Regions from separate parts of the Shewanella sp. A22 genome, predicted to be linked through region 3. Evidence: predicted binding sites of a transcription regulator. Region 3 holds the regulator's gene; each other region holds the start of a gene.
The links. Region 3 encodes sigma-54, which starts transcription at its own class of promoters, with help from an activator protein. Its sites were predicted from a motif close to GTTGGCACGNNNNTNGNNT; they were not measured.
Positions count from the first base shown of each region.

Region 1 (4,232 bases), on a different contig from region 3:
CAAAGAGATCCTACATTTTACCGAATTGTTTTCAGATAATATTACCAAAGGTGATCAATTTACGTTTGTGACTCAAAAAGGTAAGGGCGTGAGTAGTATTGTAAATGGTCATGTTCAAGGAGAGATCGTTGGTGAGGCTTTTCGTCAGGCATTACTCAGTATTTGGCTAGGTGATGAGTCTGCGCAACAAAGTTTACGTCAGGCGATGCTTGCTCAGTCAATTCAATAACAGCTTATTTATTACTATGTATTTAATCTCTGATTAAGTCGTCTGGCTTATTTCATCACGCTTTATTTATCCCCATCGTTAGAGTGAGTATTAAACTGAAAAGTCGTTACCAAGTGTTGAAATGGTAGATGTTTTACCTTTTTCATTGTAGGTCAAGCTTGAAGCATTTCGGCTTGCTTGTAACGCTTGGGCAAATCGATTCATACTCGCTATATTGAGTTCTATTAAACTGGAATTTTGGCTATTGATGTCTTTACATTGCGCGAGGACCGTTTTTGCTTGCGTGACTTTTTCTACTAGCTCTGGATCGGTTGTAAGCAGTATATGTTGAGGATGATTGGCCAGCTTTTCGTCGGTGGTTTTCATCGCAAATAAACATTGCGTTTTGTCTTTAGAAAGCGCCAACAGCTTGTCTGCATCTTGTTTGGTTAATGCTAGTGTTTCAGCATCAATAAGCTGTTTTAGCTGTGATAATGTCTTATTTTGGCTATCTAGTAGTTCGCTTAATTGTTGTTTTAGTTCTGTCATATATTACTCTTAGTTTTTTAACAGACACCTTTATATGATGCATATAGCACCTCATGTTGTATGTCGTTAAAACAAATTAAAGAGTAACGTTTAACGGTTACTCTTTGTCAATTGACAAACTGCCTAGCTCGGTTTCAAAGCTGGCAATATTTGCAGCAAGTTTTTCTGGGTCAACTTTATAGCGCCCTTCAGAAATTGCTTGCTTGATTTCGGCAACCTTTTTTTGGTCGACTTCAGGCAACGATGCCATTTTAGTTTGCGCACTCTGAAGCTGGTGAGCTTGAGAGGTTATGCTAACAGAATCTGTTTTAACTGGTGTAGCCGTTTTTGGGGCTGCGTCAGTGTTAGGGTGTTTAGTTGACTGCGTGTCGCGTGCAGTGCGCATTTGTGTATTGGTAGTAGTATTATGCTTAATGTCAATTGCCATGGGAGGCTCCAGCGTTATGAATCAGGTTTTCCAAACAGGCTATCGGCACGCAAGGAAAAAACTTTAACACTATTTTACATTCTTACTTCAACTTCGCCAACGCCAATTACGACAGCATCAAATTGCTTACTTGTATTGCTATTCTTTACTCGGATAACGTCATCAAGATTACCATTACGCAATGCTTCACCTAGGGTTTTTATTTGCACATTTGCAGTATTAGCATAAATGGCAACAGTGTCGCCTTTGCATACAAAACACAGGTTATTGCTGAGTACTGGTGAGTCTTTCGCTACCCGACGTTTTACTCTTGAGCCAATTAATGCGCTTGTATCAGAAAAAAACTGACCTTTTAAACTATATTGATCGACATACATAATGTGCAGGTGATGTTGATCGATAATTTGGTCTGGTGATAGAAGTTGGGTCGCAACCACTACAGGATATTGTATTTCAACTCTAACCGAGAGGTACATTTGCCATGGGTAGTCATAGTCTGGGCTGTCGCAACTTATTTTTACCATGTTGTTTCGGCTAATGGCTCTTTCACTGGCAATTTCGACCTTAATTGGCGGATGACAGCGTGGCGGACTTATTCTGCCTTCCAGATTTTGTGGGGTAATCTGTACTTTAGCCTTTGAGTCGGCATCAATTTTCTTGGCGACAACCTCTTTAGCTAACTCATAAATGGTCGATAATGTAGGTGTTGTGATGTCTTCGCTCGCAAATGCGGGCAAAGAATAAGTTATTGAGCACAAAAAACACAAAAAAAATACTTTCATAATGAAGATACTAGCTTGTTTTGCCAGAATACACCTATACTTTGAAAAACGGAAAATATGCGAGTGGTCTCTGCATACAAAATGAAGCAACAAATTAACGATACTGATGAGATAATAATATCATTATCCTTTTGTCAAAAAAGTGTCGTTATGTTGTGTATAGTAATTTATGTAGATTGAAGCAAATTGCATGCCCACTTTAAGGTTCCGTAGATTGGTCTTTCTTAAGGGGCTATTTTTAGACGGTTGTGGCTGCATCATACTTCACTTGGATTGCTTAATGCTGACAACCGCAGCAATTGATTTAGCCGTAAATAACAGCGTAAGAGTGACATTAAAAGGTGTTTAACCGGGCCATTTTATTTTAACAAAGTAATATTTGTGGCAAAGTACTCACTAGCGTCGAAATTTTGTCACTATGATTTTGATTACGATATTCTGTTTATGTTGAACAATGTTCAATATAAAGGGTCAATAGGCACTAGCTAGATGGGTGTTGGTTTATCGTGCATTGAACCGCACAACAGTAAGAAATGTATTAACCGTATTATGCTAAACCAAGGTTTACTATAATGTTAAAGAACAGATTTTATCCTTTTGGGTGACAGTTAACTACAAGGCCGTTTTATGTCGAGCATTTTAGAATCAGTAAATAAACGTACCCAGCTTGTCGGGCAAAACAGACTAGAGTTGCTATTGTTTAGGCTTAACGGCCGTCAACGGTTTGGGATTAACGTGTTTAAGGTAAAAGAGGTGTTACAATGCCCACCGCTAACAACCTTACCTAAATTAAATCGTTTCGTGAAAGGCGTGGCTCATATTCGTGGGGCGACGATTTCTGTTATTGATTTAAGTGCAGCAACGGGTGGTCGTCCACTGACGTCAACTGAAAATTGCTTTATTATCATTTCTGAATATAACCGAAGTGTTCAAGGTTTTTTAGTTAGCTCTGTTGAACGTATTATTAATATGAATTGGGCTGCTATTATGCCACCCCCTCAAGGTGCTGGACGTTATTCATACTTAACGGCTGTGACCGAAATTGAAGGTGAGTTGGTTGAAATTTTAGATGTTGAAAAAATTCTTGATGAAATCTCACCGGTTAAGACCGCTATCAGTAAAGAAGTCAATGAGACGTTAACTATTGATAGAGAACAGCATTACCATATTATGGTTATTGACGACTCTGCCGTGGCACGTAAACAGATTATTCGCTCATTAGAATCTTTAAATTTACAGATAGATACCGCTAAAGATGGTAAAGAAGCATTAGATAAGCTGAAACGAATAGCGACCGAGATGGATGATGTATCTGTTGAAATTCCGCTTATTATTTCTGATATTGAAATGCCTGAAATGGATGGTTATACCTTAACTGCCGAAATTCGCGATGATCCAAAATTAAAGAACATAAAAGTGGTATTACACACATCCTTGAGTGGTGTGTTTAACCAAGCAATGGTAGAAAAAGTTGGGGCAAACGACTTTATTGCTAAGTTTAACCCCGACGAATTAGCCGCAGCAGTTAATAAACATTTGAGTTTATAAACCCTTCGCATTATGAAATGTTAGAGGTTTAGCATAATAAGCTTACATATTAGGAAGTTAATGTGACAGATAAATCACTTGCTGAAGCAGAGTACAATCAATTTAGGCTGTTTTTAGAGCAGCATAGCGGTATTGTGTTAGGTGAGAATAAACAGTATTTAGTGCGTAGTCGTTTGGCACCATTGATGGGAAAGTATAATTTACCTTCTTTATCTGAGGTGGTTAAAAAGTCGATGAAACCGACTGAACGTCAATTACGTGCAGAAGTGATTGATGCCATGACGACGAATGAAACCTTATGGTTTCGAGACCGTTACCCATTTGAATTACTGCATAATACTCTATTGCCTGAATACAGTAAGCTTGGTCGTCCATTAAAAATATGGTCGGCGGCGTGCTCTTCTGGACAAGAACCTTACTCGTTGGCGATGACTGTGTTAGAATACCAGCAACGTAAACCGGGTGCATTGCCTGGCGGTGCGGCCATTCAAGCAACGGACTTGTCGCCTTCTATGTTGGAGCGCTGTAAGCATGCTGAGTATGATGGTTTAGCCCTAGCTCGTGGCTTGTCTGAAGAACGTAAGCGTCAGTTTTTTGATTCTTTGCCTTCGGGTAACATGAAAGTAAAAGATACTGTAAAACGTTTGGTGAATTTTAGAGCGCATAATCTCCTTGAAAGCTATAGCTTATTAGGTAAGTACGATATTATTTTTTGCCG
Region 1 is NZ_JBSQBN010000026.1:19,228-23,459, forward strand. It holds gene ACWXWT_RS06935 (chalcone isomerase family protein) at 1-229, shown strand, start outside; gene ACWXWT_RS06940 (flagella synthesis protein FlgN) at 320-757, opposite strand; gene flgM (flagellar biosynthesis anti-sigma factor FlgM) at 855-1,184, opposite strand; gene flgA (flagellar basal body P-ring formation chaperone FlgA) at 1,259-1,966, opposite strand; gene ACWXWT_RS06955 (chemotaxis protein CheV) at 2,594-3,514, shown strand; gene ACWXWT_RS06960 (CheR family methyltransferase) at 3,577-4,232, shown strand, end outside.
Region 1: flgA (flagellar basal body P-ring formation chaperone FlgA) is a predicted target of sigma-54. The motif match lies at 2,146-2,164, and genes of this name have one in related genera.

Region 2 (4,232 bases), on a different contig from region 3:
TGAGGGGGGTGTTACCTGGTGCTCGTGTTCAACCTCTTGGTGAGCAATCTGGATTGAATGTTGGTTTATCATTACTTGGTAGGGTTTTAGACGGTAGTGGTGTGCCTTTAGATGCTCTAGGTCCGCTTAATACAGATCAACATGCTGCACGTCATGGTCCTTATATTAACCCATTATCTCGACGCGCAATTACTGAACCATTAGATGTTGGCGTTCGTGCTATTAATTCAATGTTAACGGTTGGCAAAGGTCAGCGTATGGGGTTATTTGCTGGTTCTGGTGTGGGTAAAAGTGTGCTGCTTGGCATGATGACACGAGGTTCGAAAGCCGACATTATCGTGGTTGGGTTAGTGGGCGAACGTGGCCGAGAAGTTAAAGAGTTTATTGAAGAAATTTTGGGTGAAGAAGGTAGAGCGCGCTCTGTTGTTGTTGCCGCTCCAGCTGATACTTCACCATTAATGCGTTTACGGGCTTGTGAAACCTCCACGCGTATCGCAGAGTATTTTAGAGATTTAGGTTATGATGTTTTATTATTAATGGATAGTCTGACCCGCTATGCGCAAGCGCAGCGTGAAGTGGCATTAGCGGTAGGAGAACCGCCTGCCACTAAAGGGTATCCACCTTCAGTATTCGCAAAGCTTCCACGTTTGGTTGAACGTGCTGGTAATGGCGGCGCTGGGCAAGGTTCTATTACTGCTTTTTATACAGTTTTGACCGAAGGTGATGATCAACAAGATCCTATTGCAGATGCTTCAAGGGCCATTTTAGATGGTCACATTGTGTTATCTCGTCAACTTGCTGATTCTGGGCATTACCCTGCTATAGATGTTGAAGCATCGATTAGTCGTGTCGCACCTATGGTAATAAGTGGCGAGCATCTAGAAGCGATGCGTAAAGTTAAGCAGATGTATTCTTTATATCAGCAGAATCGCGACCTTATTTCTATTGGTGCTTACGCTCAGGGGAGCGATCCTCGAATTGATAATGCAATACGTTTACAACCAGCAATGAATGCTTTTTTACGCCAGGGGTTTAAAGAGCCCGTAACGTTTGAAGATAGCCGAGTGATGTTGACTCAAATAGCGGCACAGTGTCAGGGGTAAAGTAAATGACTCGACCGGACCCACTATTAACGGTATTGAAGCTAGCGACATCCGCCGAAGAGCAAGCTGCGCTACAGTTAAAATCTGCTCAATTTGAAAAACAAAAACGCCAAGGTCAGCTAGATGCATTAAATAATTATCGATTAGATTATATGAAGCAGATGGAAGGGCATACTGGAACGACGTTACGCGCAAATCAATATCATCAATTTCACCAGTTTATAAGACAGGTAGACAGTGCAATTGCACAACAAGTTGCCGCAGTTCAAGATGCCGAAAAACAAGTTGGCTACCGTCAAGTTCATTGGCAAGAAAAGCAACAAAAGCGTAAGGCGGTAGATATGTTATTAGCTCAAAAAGCCAGTAAAGCATTAGCGGTAGAAGCCAAACGCGAACAAAAAATGTCTGATGAGTTCGCTATGCAACAATATTTCCGTCAAAAAAATAAATAGCCTCGGTTCGACCTAAACAAAGGGTATTAAACCACGTATTGCCTTCCTCATTATGTTGAGTTTATTTGTCATAGGCACTAGCGATGTCATCTGACTAATTGGCTTTGAGTAAAATGACGAGTTTGGAAGACGTGATTTGTGTGCATTTTACTTTATCTGCTTGCTTTCCATTTCTGAATACCATTTATCTTCATATCGATAACGCCATGTATTTGCTTTAGCCAACAATATAGATGTGTTTATTTAAAAAATGATTCGCGGAATAGATATTGGCATTTAAATTGCTTAATGTTATTGATGTAAATAAAAATCGTCAGTGAAGCGACAGTAAATATCTCATTAGTGGATTTTACAACACACTTATACATATAAACCTAACAGCAATTCGAAGAGTACAAGGTGAAATGAGAGTGCGGTTTACTAGGCGAAAAATAACCTACCTTTGTTTGATTGAGTGGAGCAGATTATGCAACAGATAAGCAATATCTTACTTGGCAGTAGCAATAAAGCTGCGGATGCAGGTTCGAAAGGGAATATGCAAGATGTTGAAAATACATCGTTCTTATCTGCTTTTAATCAAGCAAGTGAATCAGAACTTGTCTCAAAGGAAAGTGGCAAAACGCTGCAGTCTTCATATGGTATTGAAGCTCAAAGCGTGAATGTAACAATCGACGGTGAGGTATCGGGAGACGAAAATGCCGATGCTGAAATGATTTTTGCTCAATTGAATATGGCAGATGTTCTAAATAAAAGTCACTCCGTTGACGGAAAAGAGTTGCCGCTAGAAGAGCAATCTGAGGGATATTTTGACGTGACAGTTTCGTTGGCATTCGAAGATAATACCTCTGATAGCGATATCGTCGATGCATCAGAACATACATCTACAGTCTCAGAAACTCTTGCTACGTTAAGTCCGGAGGAGCTAAGTAAAATAATGGCGTTTTCCGATTTATCGTTAAAAGAACTCCAAGCTTTAGATAGTCAAGCTTTCAGTGAGTTAATGGGGGAGTTTAATTTACACCAACTCGCTGCCGGTGAGCCGAGTATTGTTATCACAAGCGATAATGCTGATGACAATCTAGGCATCATAGACAACGTAAACATCAAAGATAATGCCAATGATAGAGCTCAATCTTCTGGCCAGATAGCGGTGGCAGACGGAAAAAGTGAGACTGATAAGTCAGTTGTTGCAAGTGTGGCAATACCTAGAACAGAGACAGTTACAGAAGCAAACTCAGTGAATGTGAAATCAGACATGACTCGTCCTATTGGCTCTGCAGAGGCATCTGTTGATCCCAAAACCATTTTAGGTGATAAAACTCGCGTTGATGGCAATATTCAATTAAATGCCAATGAGCCCAAAGATCCCAAAGTATTAGCGAAAGCTGATTTTGCTGTTGTACTCGACACCATAGCGACAAAACGTACCTCTAGTGATACTACAGCAAGTGTCAATCAAGCAAGTATGGGATTGGATGCCATGGCGGGAGTTGGTGACACAGATAGTAGGTCACTACAGAATCAGAGTAGTCTAACTCCTGCACATAAAAGTGAAGTACCTCAATTTCAGTTATCATTAAGACCACAAGGCGAAGCCGGTGGCCAAATGCAGGAGATGATCCAGCGTTTCTCTCCGGTGATGAAACAACAGTTAATCACAATGGTCAGTAATGGTATTCAACAAGCTGAAATTCGTCTCGATCCGCCTGAGCTAGGCCACCTTACGGTTAAAATTCAGATCCAAGGCGATCAAACTCAGGTTCAGTTTCATGTTGCCCAATCGCAAACCCGTGATATTGTTGAACAAGCTATGCCGAGATTACGAGATATGCTCTCACAAGAAGGGTTACAATTAACCGATAGCCATGTTTCTCAAGGTGGTGACGGACGTGATCAGCAGCAAGAACAATCGAGTGGTCAAGGTAGTGGCGATAGCCAATTGGATGAAATTTCAGCACAAGAGGCCAGCTTGGTGACAAATCCATCAAGTAGTTTACATTCTGCTATAGATTATTATGCTTAAGCAGGTAACCTATAGCAATAATATGGCTTCTTAATAACAACGGGTTATTTAGTTAAGTCTCAATGTTAATCACTATGTTGATTAGGAGCCGCAACTATGGCTGAACAAGAGCAAGAACAAGAATTAGAATTAAATGAAGAAGCCCCTAAAGGCGGTAAGAAAATCAATAAATTGGTTCTCTTTGGTGGCCTTGGTATTGTACTTGCTTTGTTAGTGGGGGGAGGGGTTTGGTTTTTTATGGGAACGGACGAACCCGTTTCGGATGGTGCTGAAACAACCGAATCACAACCCGATTCTACTGTTATTGCTGAAGCTGAATATGTTGGTATGCCAAGACCTTTTTTATTTAATTTACCTGGAGTTGATAGAGCACGACTTGTTGAAATTAAAGTTCAACTCATGGTGCGTGGCGATGATGATAGTGTATTGATCAAAAAACATATTCCATTAATTGAAGATGCATTATTAACCACCTTTAGTGCTGCTGATGTGCAAAAGCTGAGTACGCAAGCGGGTAAAGATGAGCTTCGTCAATTGGCGTTACTTAATGTACAAAATACGTTGCAATCAATAACAGGACGAACGGTCGTTGAGAAAGTCCTGTTTACGGGTTTTGTAATGCAATAACCAAAAGCATTAACTGCTAAGGCGATG
Region 2 is NZ_JBSQBN010000001.1:11,212-15,443, forward strand. It holds gene fliI (flagellar protein export ATPase FliI) at 1-1,103, shown strand, start outside; gene fliJ (flagellar export protein FliJ) at 1,109-1,555, shown strand; gene ACWXWT_RS00055 (flagellar hook-length control protein FliK) at 2,022-3,578, shown strand; gene fliL (flagellar basal body-associated protein FliL) at 3,675-4,205, shown strand.
Region 2: ACWXWT_RS00055 (flagellar hook-length control protein FliK) is a predicted target of sigma-54. The motif match lies at 1,824-1,842, and genes of this name have one in related genera.

Region 3 (4,232 bases):
CAAGAGCTGATTGCAGAAAGTACTGGCAAAGGCCAAGATCGCGTAATCACTATTATTCAACCTGAGAATTTCCAAGACGAAACAGCACCAAAACAAAAGCTCCCAGAAATTCCAGTAAACAAGCAGATCAAACAATGACCCAAATAACCTTAACCGCTGAAAATCTAGCTAAAAGCTATAAAGCCCGTCAAGTTGTAAAAGATGTGAGTTTAACGGTTAAAACGGGCCAAATTGTGGGTCTTTTAGGCCCCAATGGCGCAGGTAAAACAACCACATTTTATATGGTTGTTGGGTTAGTCAAAAGCGATAAAGGTCGGATCCTAATTGATAATGATGACCTCACCGCCGACCCTATGCACCTTCGCGCCCGCAAAGGGATTGGTTACTTACCACAAGAAGCCAGTATTTTCCGCAAGCTGACAGTATATGACAATATTATGGCTGTGTTGCAAACTCGTAAAGAACTCAACACAGACCAGCGTATTGAACAACTCGAACATTTATTGGAAGAGTTTCATATTACTCATATTCGAGACAGTCAAGGTATGTCGTTATCGGGTGGTGAACGACGCCGAGTTGAAATTGCACGCGCATTAGCAGCCAACCCCAAATTTATTTTGCTCGACGAACCCTTTGCTGGTGTCGACCCAATATCGGTTATCGACATTAAAAAAATTATCCAACAGCTTAAAAGCCGTGGGCTGGGGGTATTGATTACCGACCATAATGTACGTGAAACACTCGATGTTTGTGAACGGGCCTATATTGTTAGCCAAGGTAATTTAATCGCCGAAGGCACACCTGATGAGATATTAAGCAATCAGCAAGTTCGCGCTGTGTACTTAGGTGAACAATTCAAGCTATAGTTACTTTAGTGGCTTTTTAACCTATCTAACTCATTTCGTTGAACGATATCTAAATAGCTATAAGTGTCATTGATGTACGTGATAATCCATAACAGTTTTTCGAGATTGTCATTTTATGAAAATCATCTAGGGATAAGCGGTAAATGAAAGCGTCACTCCAACTCAAAATGGGTCAACACTTAACCATGACCCCCCAACTGCAGCAGGCTATTCGCCTACTGCAGTTATCGTCATTGGAGCTACAGCAAGAAATCCAGCAAGCATTAGACTCAAACCCATTGCTTGAAATAGAAGATGAGTTTTCTGATGCAAAGGACACAGCCAAAGAAAGTCGAGATCAAGCAGATACAGACTTTAGTGACAACAGCATCGTCAACATTGAAAAAGACACCTCTACTGTCGATACAGCAGAGTCCATGACCAAAGAAACAATGGATGATCTTGCAATGGATACTACATGGGATGAAGTGTATACCGCTTCTCCTATGTCAGGTTCTGGTAGCGCTAGTATGCGTGATGATGACATGCCATTCCAAGGTGAAACCACCGAGGGTCTTTATGAACATTTAGAATGGCAAAAAAACCTCACACCGTTTTCCGATACCGATCTTGCCATTGCCACCGCAATTATTGATGCGATTGATGAACGAGGCTATTTAACCCAAAATACCGAGGATATCCTCGAAGCTATGGGGGATGAAAATGTTGAACTCGACGAAGTTGAAGCGGTGTTAAAACGGATCCAACACTTTGATCCTGTTGGTGTAGCAGCGCGTGACTTAAGTGAATGCCTATTAATTCAATTGGCACAATTTTCCAATACCACCCCCCATATTGATAATGCTCGTCTATTAATTAAAGACTATTTAGACTTAATTGCTGGACGTGACTTTAGATTGTTAATGCGCAAAACGAAGTTAAAAGAAAATGAATTACGTGATGCCATAGCACTAATCCAGTCACTCAATCCTCGCCCAGGATTATCCATTACAGCCGTCGACGATGAGTATGTCATTCCTGATGTCACCGTGTTTAAAAAAAATGGCCGTTGGGTAGTAGAATTAAATCCAGATAATATGCCAAAAATTGGTGTTAATCAGCAATATGCAGCAATGGCGAAAAGCAGTAAAAATCCGTCTGACAGCCAATTTATACGTGGCCACTTGCAAGAGGCTAAATGGTTTATAAAAAGTATAGAAAGTCGTAATGAGACTTTACTCAAAGTGGCAAACTGCATTGTAAAATTTCAGCAAGGCTTTTTTGAATATGGTGAAGAAGCCATGAAGCCTATGGTATTAAATGATATTGCAGAAGCTGTAGAAATGCACGAATCAACCATTTCACGAGTAACAACACAAAAGTATATGCATACCCCGCGGGGCCTATTTGAACTAAAATACTTCTTCTCTAGCCATGTCAGTACCGACGATGGTGGAGAGTGCTCATCAACCGCGATTCGTGCTTTTATCAAAAAGCTGGTAGCAGCGGAAAACCAGAAAAAACCACTGAGTGACAGTAAAATGGCTCAACTTCTGGCTGAACAGGGTATCAACGTTGCTCGTCGTACGATAGCAAAATACCGTGAAGCAATGCTCATACCGCCCTCAAACCAACGTAAGAGTTTATAACCTACAGGGTAATGGAGGATTTTTAATGCATATAAATCTATCTGGACATCATATCGACATCACCGAATCTTTACGTGAATACGTTCATGGTAAATTTTCAAAGCTTGAACGACACTCAGATCAGATCAATAATGTACACGTTGTGCTCAATGTAGAAAAATTACAACAAAAAGCAGAAGCAAGAATCACCCTAAGTGGCACTGAGATTTTTGCCATGTCAGAAAATACTGACATGTATGCTGCAATAGACGCCCTGATCGATAAACTCGACCGTCAGGTAATTAAACACAAAGAGAAGTATACAAAACACTAACGATGGAACTTTGTACCATCCTGCAGCCGGAATGCACTACCTGTGCCACACCGGGCAGTAAGAAAAAAGTACTGGAACTCATCAGCGATTTAGTTGCTGCCCAGTACCCAACCCTGTCTTCGCAAGAGGTTTTTGAAAGCCTTTTAGCGAGAGAGAAAATGGGTAGCACAGGTATAGGAAATGGCATTGCGATACCTCATGGCCGATTAACGACCATCGATCACCCCATCGCAATATTTATTAAATGTGAAGAAGCCATAGCCTTTGATGCTATCGATAAGCAGCCCGTGGATATTTTATTTGCTTTATTAGTGCCTGCAGATCAGTGCCAGCAACACTTAAGCACATTATCAAGCATGGCTCAAAAGCTCAGTGATAAGCAAATATTGAAACAGCTTCGTAAAACTCACGACGCAACAGAACTTTATCAGGTTATTACTGCATGAAACTTGTCATAGTATCGGGACGTTCAGGCTCAGGAAAATCAGTAGCCTTAAGAGTATTGGAAGATCTAGGATATTATTGTGTAGATAATTTGCCTTTACCTCTCATTGGCGCATTATTAGCTCAGCTCAAAGGCAGTAATGATCTGGTTGCCATTAGCGTTGATGTACGCAATATTGCAGAACAAGGTAAAGTACTTCAAGACCAATTAGCACTACTTGAGAACGACACTGAAATTATCAGCTTCTTTTTAAATTCCAATGACAAAGTATTGCTTAAACGTTACAGCGAAACTCGTCGATTACATCCGTTATCTAAAAATCACATTTCACTGCAAGAAGCGATCAAGCTCGAAGGGCGTTTACTTGAGCCGATAGCAAAAATTGTAGACCATTACATCGACACTTCAGCACTGAATATCTACGAATTAAGCGACCAAGTTAGGCAAATTTTATTAGGCAGTGTTGATAAAGAGTTAGTGATTAACTTTGAGTCTTTTGGCTTTAAACACGGCATGCCAACAGAAGCAGACTTTATGTTTGATGTACGCTTTTTACCCAACCCACATTGGGAAATAGAACTACGCCCATTTACGGGGTTAGACGAACCCGTACAGGAGTTTTTAGGGCGTCAGCCATTAGTTAATAAGTTTATTTGGCAAATTGAAAACCTATTTGAAACTTGGATGCCACATTTAGAACGTAATAATCGTAGCTATCTTACCATCGCAATTGGTTGTACTGGTGGTCAGCACCGTTCAGTATATATTGCAGATCAATTAGCAAAACGATTTAGGCAAGGTAGTAAACACACGGTTAATGCTCGTCACAGGGAGTTAAATATCAGTGGTACTAATAACTAAGTGAGCATAGGATCGTGTCAATGATCAAACTTGAACGCCAAGTGACCATTTCAAACAAATTAGGTTTACATGCACGCGCGGCGACAAAACTCGCCATTTTAGCCGCTGATTTTGATGCT
Region 3 is NZ_JBSQBN010000094.1:13,816-18,047, forward strand. It holds gene lptA (lipopolysaccharide transport periplasmic protein LptA) at 1-138, shown strand, start outside; gene lptB (LPS export ABC transporter ATP-binding protein) at 135-866, shown strand; gene ACWXWT_RS15295 (RNA polymerase factor sigma-54) at 1,010-2,494, shown strand; gene hpf (ribosome hibernation-promoting factor, HPF/YfiA family) at 2,520-2,807, shown strand; gene ptsN (PTS IIA-like nitrogen regulatory protein PtsN) at 2,810-3,253, shown strand; gene rapZ (RNase adapter RapZ) at 3,250-4,113, shown strand; gene ACWXWT_RS15315 (HPr family phosphocarrier protein) at 4,134-4,232, shown strand, end outside.